3 regions of the Brevibacillus sp. HD3.3A genome follow, and region 2 is predicted to be linked to each of the others. Evidence: riboswitches for the same ligand, from Rfam matches in the RefSeq annotation. Region 2 holds a riboswitch; each other region holds the start of a gene.
What was found. Region 2 has a riboswitch for thiamine pyrophosphate ahead of thiC (phosphomethylpyrimidine synthase ThiC). Riboswitches for the same ligand answer to the same signal wherever they lie in the genome.
Positions count from the first base shown of each region.

Region 1: another riboswitch for thiamine pyrophosphate. It lies ahead of thiS (sulfur carrier protein ThiS); the one in region 2 lies ahead of thiC (phosphomethylpyrimidine synthase ThiC).
Region 3: another riboswitch for thiamine pyrophosphate. It lies ahead of thiO (glycine oxidase ThiO); the one in region 2 lies ahead of thiC (phosphomethylpyrimidine synthase ThiC).

Region 1 is NZ_CP085874.1:2,908,154-2,912,294, reverse strand. Features, by position in the region: gene HP435_RS14355 (acetylornithine deacetylase) at 1-436, opposite strand, end outside; gene HP435_RS14350 (thiazole synthase) at 429-1,199, opposite strand; gene thiS (sulfur carrier protein ThiS) at 1,205-1,408, opposite strand; TPP riboswitch at 1,620-1,730, opposite strand; gene kapB (kinase-associated lipoprotein KapB) at 1,772-2,155, opposite strand; gene HP435_RS14335 (alanyl-tRNA editing protein) at 2,199-3,410, opposite strand; gene HP435_RS14330 (DUF2203 domain-containing protein) at 3,526-3,912, shown strand; gene HP435_RS14325 (hypothetical protein) at 3,928-4,141, opposite strand, start outside.
Region 2 is NZ_CP085874.1:3,744,962-3,749,102, reverse strand. Features, by position in the region: gene thiC (phosphomethylpyrimidine synthase ThiC) at 1-1,664, opposite strand, end outside; TPP riboswitch at 1,816-1,927, opposite strand; gene HP435_RS17225 (cation diffusion facilitator family transporter) at 2,178-3,059, shown strand; gene HP435_RS17220 (non-homologous end joining protein Ku) at 3,102-4,055, opposite strand.
Region 3 is NZ_CP085874.1:913,370-917,510, forward strand. Features, by position in the region: gene HP435_RS04655 (efflux RND transporter periplasmic adaptor subunit) at 1-80, opposite strand, end outside; partial or broken gene HP435_RS04660 (glucose-6-phosphate isomerase) at 283-1,632, shown strand; gene HP435_RS29230 (excisionase family DNA-binding protein) at 1,654-1,872, shown strand; TPP riboswitch at 1,937-2,053, shown strand; gene thiO (glycine oxidase ThiO) at 2,181-3,317, shown strand; gene HP435_RS04670 (LSm family protein) at 3,396-4,141, shown strand, end outside.

The sequences.
Region 1 (4,141 bases), 840 kb from region 2:
CGACGCCATGCTCGCGAAGCATTTGGATGGCGAACAAACTCGCAGCGAGCCCGCCCTTCATGTCCGCGACCCCGCGTCCGTACAAGCGACCGTCTGCGCCGAGCGTCAGCGAAAAGGGCGGATACGTCCAGCCCGTTTCGTCTCCAACCTCGGCCACATCGATATGCCCATTGACAATCAGGCTGTTTGCCCGCGCCGAATCACGGCCCGAAAGACGACCTACCACGTTGTCGTCGCCGGGGTAAACCTGGAAGCGATCCACCGCAAAGCCCATGTCTGCAAGCTGGCTTGCGATGACGGATTGCGCCTCGTCGCTGTTTCGCGCGGGCGGACTGACGGTCGGCTGGGAAACGAGCTTTGCCAACAGGGCGAACAGCTCGTCCTTGCGATTGGCGATCGACTCTACCGCTTCTGTCAGACGATCCACGCTACTCAATCATCCCTTCCACCGGGCTGCTCGCTTGCGCGTAACGTTTTTTCGGGATGCGTCCTGCCAAAAAGCCTTTGCGTCCCGCTTCTACGCCCAGCTTCATCGCTTCTGCCATCAAAACCGGATTGTCCGCGAGAGCAACAGCCGTATTCAACAAGACACCGTCTGCGCCCAGCTCCATTGCTTTCGCGCAATCTGCCGGAGAACCGATTCCCGCATCGACGATGATCGGCACTTTGGCGTCCTCGATGATGAAGCGCAAGTTGTTTTCGTTGACGATTCCCTGGCCAGAACCGATCGGCGACGCTCCTGGCATGACGGCATGAACGCCTACATCCTGCAAGCGCTTGGCGAGAATCGGATCGTCGTTCGTGTAAGTCAACACGATGAAGCCTTCCTCGACCAAAATTTTCGACGCTTCCAATGTGCCGATCGGATCAGGCAGCAATGTTTTCGGGTCACCGATGACCTCTACCTTGATCATGTCGCACAAGCCGGACGCTTTCGCCAGGCGGGCGATGCGCACCGCTTCCTCGGCTGTATAGGCTCCTGCTGTATTTGGCAGCAGAGTGAATTTTTTCAGATCGAGCTGTTCCAAAAAGTTCGGTTCTTGCGGATTTTCCAAATTCAGTCGGCGAATGGCGAACGTCAAAATTTCCGCTTCCGACACTTCCACCGCTTTCCCTTGCGTTTCCAAGTCTGCGAATTTTCCAGTCCCGAGCAACAAACGGGAGCGAAACTCGTAAGGTCCAATTTTCAAAGTATCCATGATGATCATCCTCCTCCGACAAAATGAACGATTTCGATGCGGTCTCCATCGGCAATCGGCGTTTGTTCATACAGGGAGCGGTCGATAATTTCTCCGTTGCGCTCCACGACCACGATTTTCTCTTGCAGGGAATACGAAGCGAGCAAAGCGCGAACCGTATTGATTTCGGCCGAAAGCTCTGCTGTTTTTCCATTCAGCACAACAACCATTGTATTCCTCCTTCTTGGTGGCACTTGCCGAGGGACAAAAAACGGCTTCCCTCGCCTGCCGGAAGTCACTCCAGTCAAACGGTGGAAGCCGTATACGTATCCAAACGGACAGATGGAATAAAAAAACCATCCGCCGTGGGATGGTTGAGTTGATCTCATCAACTGGTGCGCATCCTCTGCGAAAAATCTCGCAAACGACCGCCCTAGTGAAATCGATTCATATACCTCTTCCTCCGCTGGCATGACCCAGGTCAGGTTCAACGGTCAGTAACACACTCGTTACAATCTCAGCCAACGACGCTCGGCCCCCGTTTGGTAGTAAACCTATGCAATTGTCTTACGTTCGAGTATTACAGTACCACTCTATTTCGGGTTTGTAAAGGTTTCCTTGTGCATTGCTTCCAGTTCCGTCAGGCAGCGCTGTGCCCAAGCCGCCATTTTTCTCAGCTTGTCCATCTCGCTCTCCATGGCGATGCGCACAGATTCTTTGTACTCGGGCACCTCGCCGTTGTAACGCATCACTGCCGACACCGGGGCCATGAATTTTTCCAGATAAGAAAGCGCTGGACGCTGGTGGAACAGCGGCACGTCTACTTCATAGGAAGTGTGCAGATCGCCCTGTTGCGGGTACTTCGTCACCGCCAGCACTTTGACCAAAAGTTTTGTATCGTGAATTTCCAGCACTTCGGCGATGTATTCTCCTGTCCGCTGTTTGACGCGGACTTTGTCTCCGGGATTCCAGAACATGATAGACTCCTCCTTGCATTGTCGTTATGGCTTGCGCATTGTATTAAGCCAGCAGCTGGGCAAGCAGCTTGCGCGCGTGGGCAATTACTTCGTCAGCATGCGGCTTGGACTGTCCGCCGCCTTGGGCCATCGCCGGGTTGCCGCCGCCTTTTCCGGCAATCAATGGCAAGGTGTCTTTGATCAGCTGATTCACGGCGACATTGACTTCTTGCCCGCGTGCAAACACAAGCTGGGTTTTGTCGTCTGTTGCAGCCGCGAGCAGGCAGACGGCATCTGGAGCTTCCGCGACCATCAACTGGGCAAACTGCTGCAATTGCTGGATTGATTTGTCCGGGAACACACGGGCGATCACGCGCGCGCCACCCTCCCGCTCAGCCGTGGCGAGCTGTTTTCGCACCTCGACCTCAAGCAATTGTTTTTCTACTTCGGCGAGCTTGGCTTTTAGCGAATCGCGCTCGGACAAAACACGCTCCGCCTGGGCGATCAGCTCGGCCTCGCTCGTGACGAGCAGCTTGGCCAGTTCGCGGACAGTCGCCTGCTTGCGCGTGTAATCCCGCAAAGCGCGCAAACCGCAAATAAATTCCAGGCGGATGTTCCCGCGATGTCGCTCCCAGCCGAGGATTTTGATGGCGCCCACTTCACCCGTGCGCGCCGGATGGGTTCCCCCGCATGGATTGTAGTCGTATTCGGGGATGATGACGACCCGGACGTTTTCTGTCACGGTCGGCTGCTTTTTCAACGGCAAGCTGGCAAGCTCCTCGTCGTCCACAAAACGGGCGATGATCGGATGATTTTCCAGCACAACCTGATTGGCTCGCTGCTCGACAGCTTCCCATACATCAGCCGTCAGCTCATCCAGTCGCACGTCGATGGTCACGCGCTCTTTTCCCAAGTGAAACGCAACCGTCTCCGCCTGGGCGACTTCCAGAAACGCAGCGGACAAAATGTGCTGCCCGGCATGCTGCTGCATGTGATCAAAGCGGCGATCCCAGTCGATTTGTCCCGTTACTTCCGTGCACTCTTCCGGAAGGGGCACTTCCAGCCGATGGCGCACTTCGCCGTCTACTTCCTCCACATCCACGACCCGACATTCGTTCAAGCTGCCGAGATCGGAGGGCTGTCCGCCTCCCGTCGGGTAAAAAGCCGTCTGGCTCAACACGACATATGGCGTGCCATCTGCTTCCTGACCGCGCTTTTGTACGTGTGCCGCAAACGTTCTCGTATACGCATCCTGGTAATAAAGTCTGTCTTCCATGTTTGCTCCTTGCCGCCGGAAGGAAAAGACAACTGCTTTTTTCGCATTCCGGCCGTTTTCTCCCGCCAGGGGTTCTTAGTATACTGGTACCATACAGATCGAGGAGGGGTTATCCTTGAACAAAAAAATGTTTACGCTTGCAGAAGCAAACGAATTGTTGCCATATGTACGCGAAGAGCTATCCTTTTTGCAAAAATCGAAGCGCTCTTTCTATGAACTGTATCAAAAACGCGAGCAGCTCAAAAAACAGCAGCCCCTCGATGAAGGGGCGATCTTTTCCCTGGAATGCCAGCTTGAGTTTCTCGAATTGGAAGCGAAAATGCACGTCACCCAATTAATCTCCAAAGGAATCCAGGTCAAAGACATCGATATCGGTCTGTTTGACTTTCCAGCGATGATCGACGGAGAGGAAGTGCTGCTGTGCTGGCGCGAAGGCGAGGAATCGATCACGCACTATCACGGCTTGCACGATGGCTTCATGGGCCGCAAACCGATCGTGTAACGGCCGCCTTTTCCTTTAGCCAAACAGCCGATCCATCTGCTGTTCGCGGACGAGCCGTTCCTCGGGGCTTGCCAAGTCGTATTTTTTCAACAGGTGAAACAGCTCGTTCAAACGCTCCTGGTCAAGCTCGCCTGCAAGCATGCTCTGAAATTGTCCGACCCGCTGTTCCGACAAATAGGGGGCTTGCTCGGCGAGCTTTTTTTGCACATCCTCTTTGCTGTGATCCAGT
Region 2 (4,141 bases):
TGCTCCTGCGCTTGCTGACGGATGTCGTGCGAGATTTTCATGCTGCAAAATTTCGGGCCGCACATCGAGCAAAAGTGCGCAGACTTGGCTGCTTCCGCAGGCAGTGTCTCATCGTGATATTCGCGGGCGCGCTCAGGATCGAGAGACAGGTTGAATTGATCGTTCCAGCGAAATTCAAAGCGGGCTTTGGACAGCGCGTCGTCACGCTGTTTGGCTCGCGGATGTCCCTTGGCCAGGTCGGCTGCATGAGCGGCGATTTTGTAGGCGATCAGGCCGTTGCGCACATCTTCCTTGTTCGGCAGTCCCAGGTGCTCTTTGGGTGTCACGTAGCAGAGCATCGCTGTCCCGAACCAGCCAATCATCGCTGCGCCAATCGCAGAGGTAATGTGGTCGTAACCGGGAGCGATATCAGTGGTCAATGGCCCGAGCGTGTAAAAAGGAGCTTCGTGGCACATCTCCAGTTGTTTGTCCATGTTCTCGCGAATCAGGTGCATCGGAACGTGACCAGGCCCTTCAATCATCACCTGCACGTCGTGCTTCCAGGCGATTTTCGTCAGCTCCCCGAGTGTTTCCAGCTCGGCAAACTGCGCTTCGTCATTGGCATCCGCAATCGAGCCGGGGCGCAGACCGTCTCCAAGCGAGACGCTGATGTCGTACGCTTTGAGAATGTGGCAAATTTCTTCAAAGTGGGTGTACAAAAAGTTTTCTTCATGGTGGGCGAGACACCAAGCCGCCAAAATGGAGCCGCCACGCGAGACGATCCCGGTAACGCGTTTTGCCGTCAAAGGAATGTAGCGCAGCAGAACGCCAGCGTGGATGGTGAAGTAATCGACTCCTTGTTCCGCCTGTTCGATCAATGTATCCCGATACACTTCCCAGGTCAGGTCTTCCGCTTTGCCATTGGCCTTTTCCAGCGCCTGGTAAATCGGCACGGTACCGATTGGCACGGGGCTGTTGCGGATGATCCATTCACGGGTCGTATGAATGTGCTTTCCGGTCGACAAATCCATGATCGTATCGGCGCCCCAGCGCACGGACCAAATCATTTTCTCCACTTCCTCTTCCATCGAGGAGCTTACGGCCGACGTGCCGATATTGGCGTTGACTTTGACGTGAAAATTCCGCCCGATAATCATCGGCTCCGCTTCCGGATGATTGATGTTGGCCGGAATAATCGCGCGCCCGGCAGCTACTTCGGCTCTGACAAATTCGGGGGTCACTCCTTCGCGAATCGCGATGTATTCCATCTCTGGCGTAATGATCTGCTGGCGGGCGTAGTGAAGCTGGGTGACATTTTTTCCTGGCAAAGCGCGTTTGGGCCGATAGCCTTCGCGCGGAAAAGCTGGCATCGTCACCGCTTTTTCGCTGCTTCTGATTCCGTCGTCAACAAGTTGTGGCTCCCGGCCGACATAGCTTTCCGTATCGCCGCGTTCCTCGATCCACGCTTTGCGCACTAGCGGCAAGCCTTTTTCGATGTCCGCGACATATCCGTCAGCGGTGTATTCGCCGCTCGTGTCGTAGACGCGCAAAGGCGGATTGGGGGTAGAGCCGAACAACCCTTCGCTTGCTTGAAGGGTGATTTCGCGCATCGGCACGCGGATGTCAGGGCGACTGCCGACCTCGTATACTTTGCGGCTACCGGGAAAAGATGAAATGGATGACATGAAAAAACCTCCTTGGCGTGGTTGCACGAAGCGCGAACCTTGTAGGGAGGCGAAAGAGGCCCGTCGCGAAAAAACGCCGCATGGGAGCATGCGACGCCAGACGCGAGAGTAGAGAAGCAACGGGTATTTTGCAAAAAGATACACGTCACTTGTCGTGTCATATGGACATTCCTCCGCTGGCATTACCCAGTTCAGGTTCAACGGTCGATGGCACAGTACCATCCTCTCAGCCTGGTGATTTCCAAGCTCCCGTGCTTGTTTGTAGTTGTGATTGCAAGATTAGGATACCGGAGAACGCCCATCGTTGGCAAGAAAAAGTTTCCAACAAAAATTGCCACAGGGCAACACATTTTCCCCCCCTCTATACTCATGAATCGGACTAAAACTGTTTCTGTAGACCCACACGAATCGCGTCTGTTACGATGTAATTCGATCAAAAAGAAACTGCTTTATGACGCTTCGTTCTTGTCTTTTGAGCGAACGGAGTGATTGAGATTTTTGAGGTGATGGAGTGTGGATGTATATTCGGATCTGAAGCAAGGGGAACGGGGCGCGTGGGTCAGTATTATTGCCTATATCTTTTGCTCGGCGTTAAAAATAGGAGTTGCTGTGCTGACGGGATCGGAAGCGTTGATGGCAGATGGCTTGAACAACTCGACAGACGTGGTGGCATCGATTGCGGTCCTGATCGGCCTGCGCATTGCCCGCAAGCCGCCTGACCACGATCACCCGTACGGTCATTTCCGCGCGGAGACGATTTCGGCCTTGGTCGCGTCATTCATCATGCTGTTTGTCGGCTTGCAAGTCGTGACGGAAGCGGTTCCTTCGCTGTTTGATCAAAAAACGACGGCACCGGATTTGCTCGCAGGCTGGACGGCATTGGCGACAGCGGCGATCATGCTGGGCGTGTACCGCTACAACCGTCAGCTCGCTTTGCGAACAAACAGTCAGGCGTTGCTGGCTGCGGCCGCTGACAATCGCTCGGACGCCTTCGTCAGCATCGGGACGTTTGTGGGCGTTGCGGGGGCGCAGTTCCAGCTGTACTGGCTTGACCCGCTGGCTGCTTTGGTAGTCGGAGTCATCATCCTGAAAACAGCGTGGGATATTTTCCGGGAAGCGACCCATCGCTTGACCGACGGCTTTGACGTAGAAGAGTTGGGGGAACTGAAAGAGACGATCTCGTCCATCGCCGGAGTAAAAGATATTAGCGATATTAAAGCGCGTTACCACGGCAGCAGCGTGCTGGTTGACGTCGTGATCCATGTGGAGCCGCATCTCAATGTGGTAGAAAGCCACACCATCACCGAACACATCGAAGAACGCATGAGACGTGTACACAAAATCAATACCGTTCATATTCATATCGAGCCAGAGCAGCAACTGGTCGAAAATTAAGCAAAAAACCTGTCCGTATCGGGCAGGTTTTTTTGCATGGCGTTACACGGGAGTCGCTTTTTTGCGACGCAGCTTTTTGGTTGTGGTCATCGCCTCGCTTTGCGCTGGCATTTGCTTGGGAGCTGCTGCGGTCGGCTCTGCGGGAGTTGCGCGCTTGCGGCTTGGCTTCGGTTTCGCTGCTGCTGGCGTAGGCTCAGGCTCGATTTTTACCGGACCAGGCGAAGTGCCTGCGGTAGAAGCGAGACTTTCCTTCAATGCTTGCATCAGGTCGATGACATTCGTCCGAGCGACGGTCGGTGCCGTGGCAATCTCCTGGCCTTCCAGCTTTTTCTCGATCATTTTTTGCAGCTCGCTGCGGTATTCATCGGTGTATTTGGCTGGGTCAAACGGAACGGTCATATTGCCGATCAGCTCGGTTGCCATTTTCAGCTCGTTTTCCGCCAAGGGGATGGTCGCCTCTGGCAAGGCAGGCACTTGATTGACTGGCCGTACTTCGTCAGGATAAAAAATCGTTTCCAGCATCATGCAATGCTCATACAGCCGAATGACGGCGAGACTTTGCCGATTGCGCATCGTCACCTGGGCAATCGCGATTTTTCCGGTTTGGCCCATCGCGGCGCGAAGCAGGGCGTACGCTTTTTCCCCTGTGTCCTGAGGGGACAGAAAGTAGCTTTTGTCAAAGTAAACCGGATCGATCTCCGACAAGTCCACAAAATCGAGAATCTCAATAGCTCGGCGGGTTTCGGGGGTGATCGCCTCCAGGTCCTCGTCGTTGATCATGACGAAGTGGCCTTTTTCATACTCGTAGCCGCGAACGATCTCGCTGGCGTCCACTTCCCGCTGACAATGCGGACACATTTTCGTGTATTTGATGGGGGTGTTGCATTCCTTGTGCAGCTGGCGGAAGCGAATATCCCGTTCTTCTGTCGCCGTAAACATGCGAACCGGGATGTTGACCAGGCCGAAGCTGATTGATCCTTTCCAGACGGTGTGCATACGATTCCTCCCGATTCGGTAGTGGCATAAGGCTGGGGCTGGATGCTGCCACGAGGTAAGTGATGAGATGGGTGCGGCCATTTTGC
Region 3 (4,141 bases), 2.8 Mb from region 2:
GAACCCATCATGTTGAGTCCAACGAACCCTGCTCCTAGCAGGATGACAACGGAACCGATGATCCACCACCGTTTTTTCATTTTCATTTCCCCTTGTTGTTCTAAAAAGAAACCATTATTTCATTGCTCGAAGTAGTTTTACGGAAGGCATGGAAAAAGGTAACACTTTTGCCGAATCGTTCACGATTTGCTCACATTTTGCGATGTTTTGACGGAAAGTAACTTTCTCGCTTTTTTGCGTGATAAGATAAGAAAATAGATGACGTTCCTTGGGAGGGGAGCCATGAACCAAGCGATTCGATTTGATTATTCCAATGCACGCGGCTTTGTGAGACAGCATGAATGGGAGCAGCTTGCGCCAGCAATCGGGCAGGCGCATGAAATGTTGCACAAAAGAACGGGTCCAGGCAGAGACTATCTTGGCTGGGTAGATTGGCCGAACAAATACGACCGCGTCGAGTATGAGCGGATTCGCCAGGCGGCGGCACGTATCCAGGCTGACTCAGATGTGCTTTTGGTAATTGGAATCGGAGGTTCATATTTAGGAGCGAAAGCTGTACTGGACGTATTGGGCCACAGCTTTTACAACTTGCTGCCGAAGTCGAAGCGGCGATCGCCGGAAATTTATTTTGTCGGCAACAATATCAGTCCGGTGTATATCTCTCATCTGATGGACGTGTTGGAAGGAAAAGACGTCTCCATCAACGTCATCTCCAAATCGGGCACGACGACAGAGCCTGCTATAGCTTTTCGGCTGTTGCGCAATTGGCTGGAAAACAAGTACGGCCGCGAGCAGGCGAAGAAGCGAATTTACATTACGACGGACAAAGCGCGGGGGGCCTTGAAAAAGCTTGCGGAAGATGAGGGCTACGAGAGCTTTGTCATTCCCGATGACATCGGCGGGCGTTTTTCTGTCCTGACAGCAGTCGGACTATTGCCGATCGCCGTGAGCGGCGCCGACATGGATGCCCTGATGAAAGGAGCGCAAGATGCGAGCGAGCGGTACATGGTCATGGATTTGGCCGAAAATCCGTGCTACCAGTATGCGGCGATTCGCAACGCCCTGTACCGCAAAGGCAAAACGGTGGAGCTTCTGGTCAGCTACGAGCCGCAGTTCCGGTTTTTCGCCGAATGGTGGAAACAGCTTTTCGGGGAGTCGGAAGGCAAGGATGGAAAAGGAATTTTTCCCGCCGCTGCCGAATTTTCCACAGACTTGCATTCCTTGGGGCAGTACATACAGGACGGCATGCGACACTTGTTCGAGACAGTGGTAACCGTAAACAAGCCAGCCATCGATGTCACGGTAGAAGAAGACCCGCTTGATGTGGACGGACTGAACTTTTTGTCCGGCAAGCGGATGGGATTTGTCAATAAAAAGGCTTTCGAAGGGACGGTGCTCGCCCACGTGGATGGCGGCGTGCCGAACCTGCTTGTCGAGATGCCAGAGGCGACAGCGTATCACCTCGGGGCCTTGATCTACTTTTTTGAAAAGGCGTGCGGAATCAGCGGCTATTTATTGGGCGTCAATCCGTTTGACCAGCCCGGGGTGGAGGCGTACAAGGCCAACATGTTCGCCCTTTTGGGCAAACCTGGATTCGAGCAGCAGAAAGCGGAATTGGAGGCAAGATTGCGCGATAACAAGACATATTTGACCGTGGAAGAGACAGCAGCGTACTTGGAGCTTCCGGAAACGTTTATTTTGGAAAAGATTCACCAGGGCAAGATTCGCGCTCTGCACGACGGCTACGAGTACGTCATCAACAAGGAACAGTTCAACCATCATATGGAAGAAATGCGCAAGCTCCGCGAGTTCGAGGAGGCAGCGCGGCATGAGACGGTTCCGGAGAGCTACGATGTAAAAGACGAGGATTGAGCGTATAGCATCTTGTCACTGGCGGCCAGGAGGACTATACTTGGTTGGTGAAATGAATATGTAAAGAAGCAACTTGGGGAGTCCTTCACGCGGGGCTGAGAGGATGGAAGCATACGACCGTCGACCCATTGCACCTGATCCGGATCATGCCGGCGCAGGGATACGGTTGCCGGCGAACAGCGCTTTTTTCTTTGGCTATACGGCGTATGAAGCCCACCTTTTCCTGCTTGGGAACGGGTGGGCTTTTTGTATGTTGCCCTGTTCAACTTGGATCAGGAGAGAGATCACAACAGCGAGGAGAGAAAAACGTGGGCGATTGTCTCATAGTGGGTGGAGGAGTTATCGGTTTAAGTCTGGCGTATGAATTGTCGCGCAGAGGGATGGGCGTCACGTTGGTTGAGCAAGGAGAATGGGGCGGACAGGCGTCCTCGGCAGCAGCGGGCATGCTCGCGCCGTTGAAGGAGTTTACAGCGCCCGGTCCCATGCTCGATTTCGGCATGGCGTCGCTGGCTTATTATCCGCAGTGGGCGCAAGAGCTGGAGGAGTTTACCGGGGGCGATGTACAGCTCAGCCTGGAGGGGCTGCTCACAGTCGCGCTCGATGATGGCGAGCAAGCACAGTTGGCAGAGAAATTTCGCTGGCAAAAGGACGCGGGGCATAGCGTGCACTTTTTGACGGAAAGGCAGCAATTGGCGGAAGTGGAGCCGCTGTTGACAGACAAAGCGCAGGCAGCGATTTACTCCCCGTACGAGGGGCACATCAACAATCGCATGTTGCTTCGCGCTTTGGTGACGGCGTGCAAGCTGCAAGGAGTTGTGCTGCATTCCGGCTGTGTCGTGAGCGGCATCGCGGTAAAAGGCGGGAAAGTAGTTGGCGTGGACAGCTCGCTCGGGCCGTTGCGCGCCGCGCATACGGTGATCACTTCGGGAGCGTGGGCAGGTGTCATGCTGGACTTGCTGGGTGTGTCGGTTCCGGTGCGTCCGGTTCGCGGTCAGATTGCCGCTGTTTCCTCTGTCGGCATTCCGCTGCGCACCGTCATTTTTGGCACGACGGGATATGTGACGCCGAAAAAAGACGGCAAAATCGTGCTTGGCGCAACAGAAGACGAGAGCGGCTTTCAGCGCGAAGTGACGATGGCGGGGTTAGCCAGCATCCTGAACGGGGTCATGCCGTACGTTCCGGCCTTGCATTCAGCCGCTTTTCTGGAGGCGTGGGGCGGATTGCGGCCAGCTACGGCGGATGGCAAGCCATTGCTTGGACCAGTGCCAGGATGGGAAGGGCTGGCGATTGCCGGAGGGCACTTCCGCAACGGCATTTTGCTCTCGCCCGCCACAGCGAAGTGGATGGCGGACTATCTGGAAAAAGGAGAGCGGGAGCAGCTCGTCCCGTTTTTGCCTGCGCGCTTCGTAACAGAAGAAAACGTCAGCGCACATAAAATGGGCTAGTCTTGCCTGCAAACCGGAACACCTCCCCATGGGCACATGTATATGGTAATAAAGAGCACCAGAAGGGGAGGAGTTTCCATGCAGGATGAAAAAAACCTGTACCAGGCTGACGTCCAGACGGTCAGTCTGATCAAGGATATGCGCGAAAATGTGCACAACATATGCAAAGAACACGTCGAGAAAAAAGTGCGCATTGAAGCGATAGACGGCCAGATTTTTGAAGGCGTGATCGTGGATTTTGACGATCAGAATGTATACGTTGAAGTGGACGACCCGGATGCGGAAGAAAACGACTATGAATATGAAATCGAAGAGGTAGCCAGCCGGAAATCGCCCGGCGACTGGGGAATGCATCAAGATTGGAATCCTTACGGAGGGTATCTTCCCTACGGCGGCTATCAGCCGTACGGCGATGTCAGTCCGTTTAGCAGCAGCAGCCAGCCAAATCGGCGACCTCCAGGGGGGCAAGTCAGTCCGTACGCCGATGACTGCTATCCTTACGCTCCGATGACTCCGTTTGGCAGTCCAGGTCAACCGTATGGTCAGGTGAGTCCGTTTGGCAGCCCGGGTCAACCGTATGGTCAAATGGCTCCGTTTGGCAGTCCGGGTCAACCGTTTGGCCAAGTGAGTCCGTTCGGCAGCCCGAGTCAACCGTACGGCCAGATGAGACCATTTGGCAGTCCGAGCCAACCGTACGGCCAAGTGAGTCCGTTTGGCAGTCCGAGTCAGCCGTTTGGTCAAGTCAGCCCGTTCGGCAGCCCGAGCTTTCCGTATGGCCAGATGCAGCCGTTCCCGGACGGCAATCCATTCTTTAGTCCGTACGG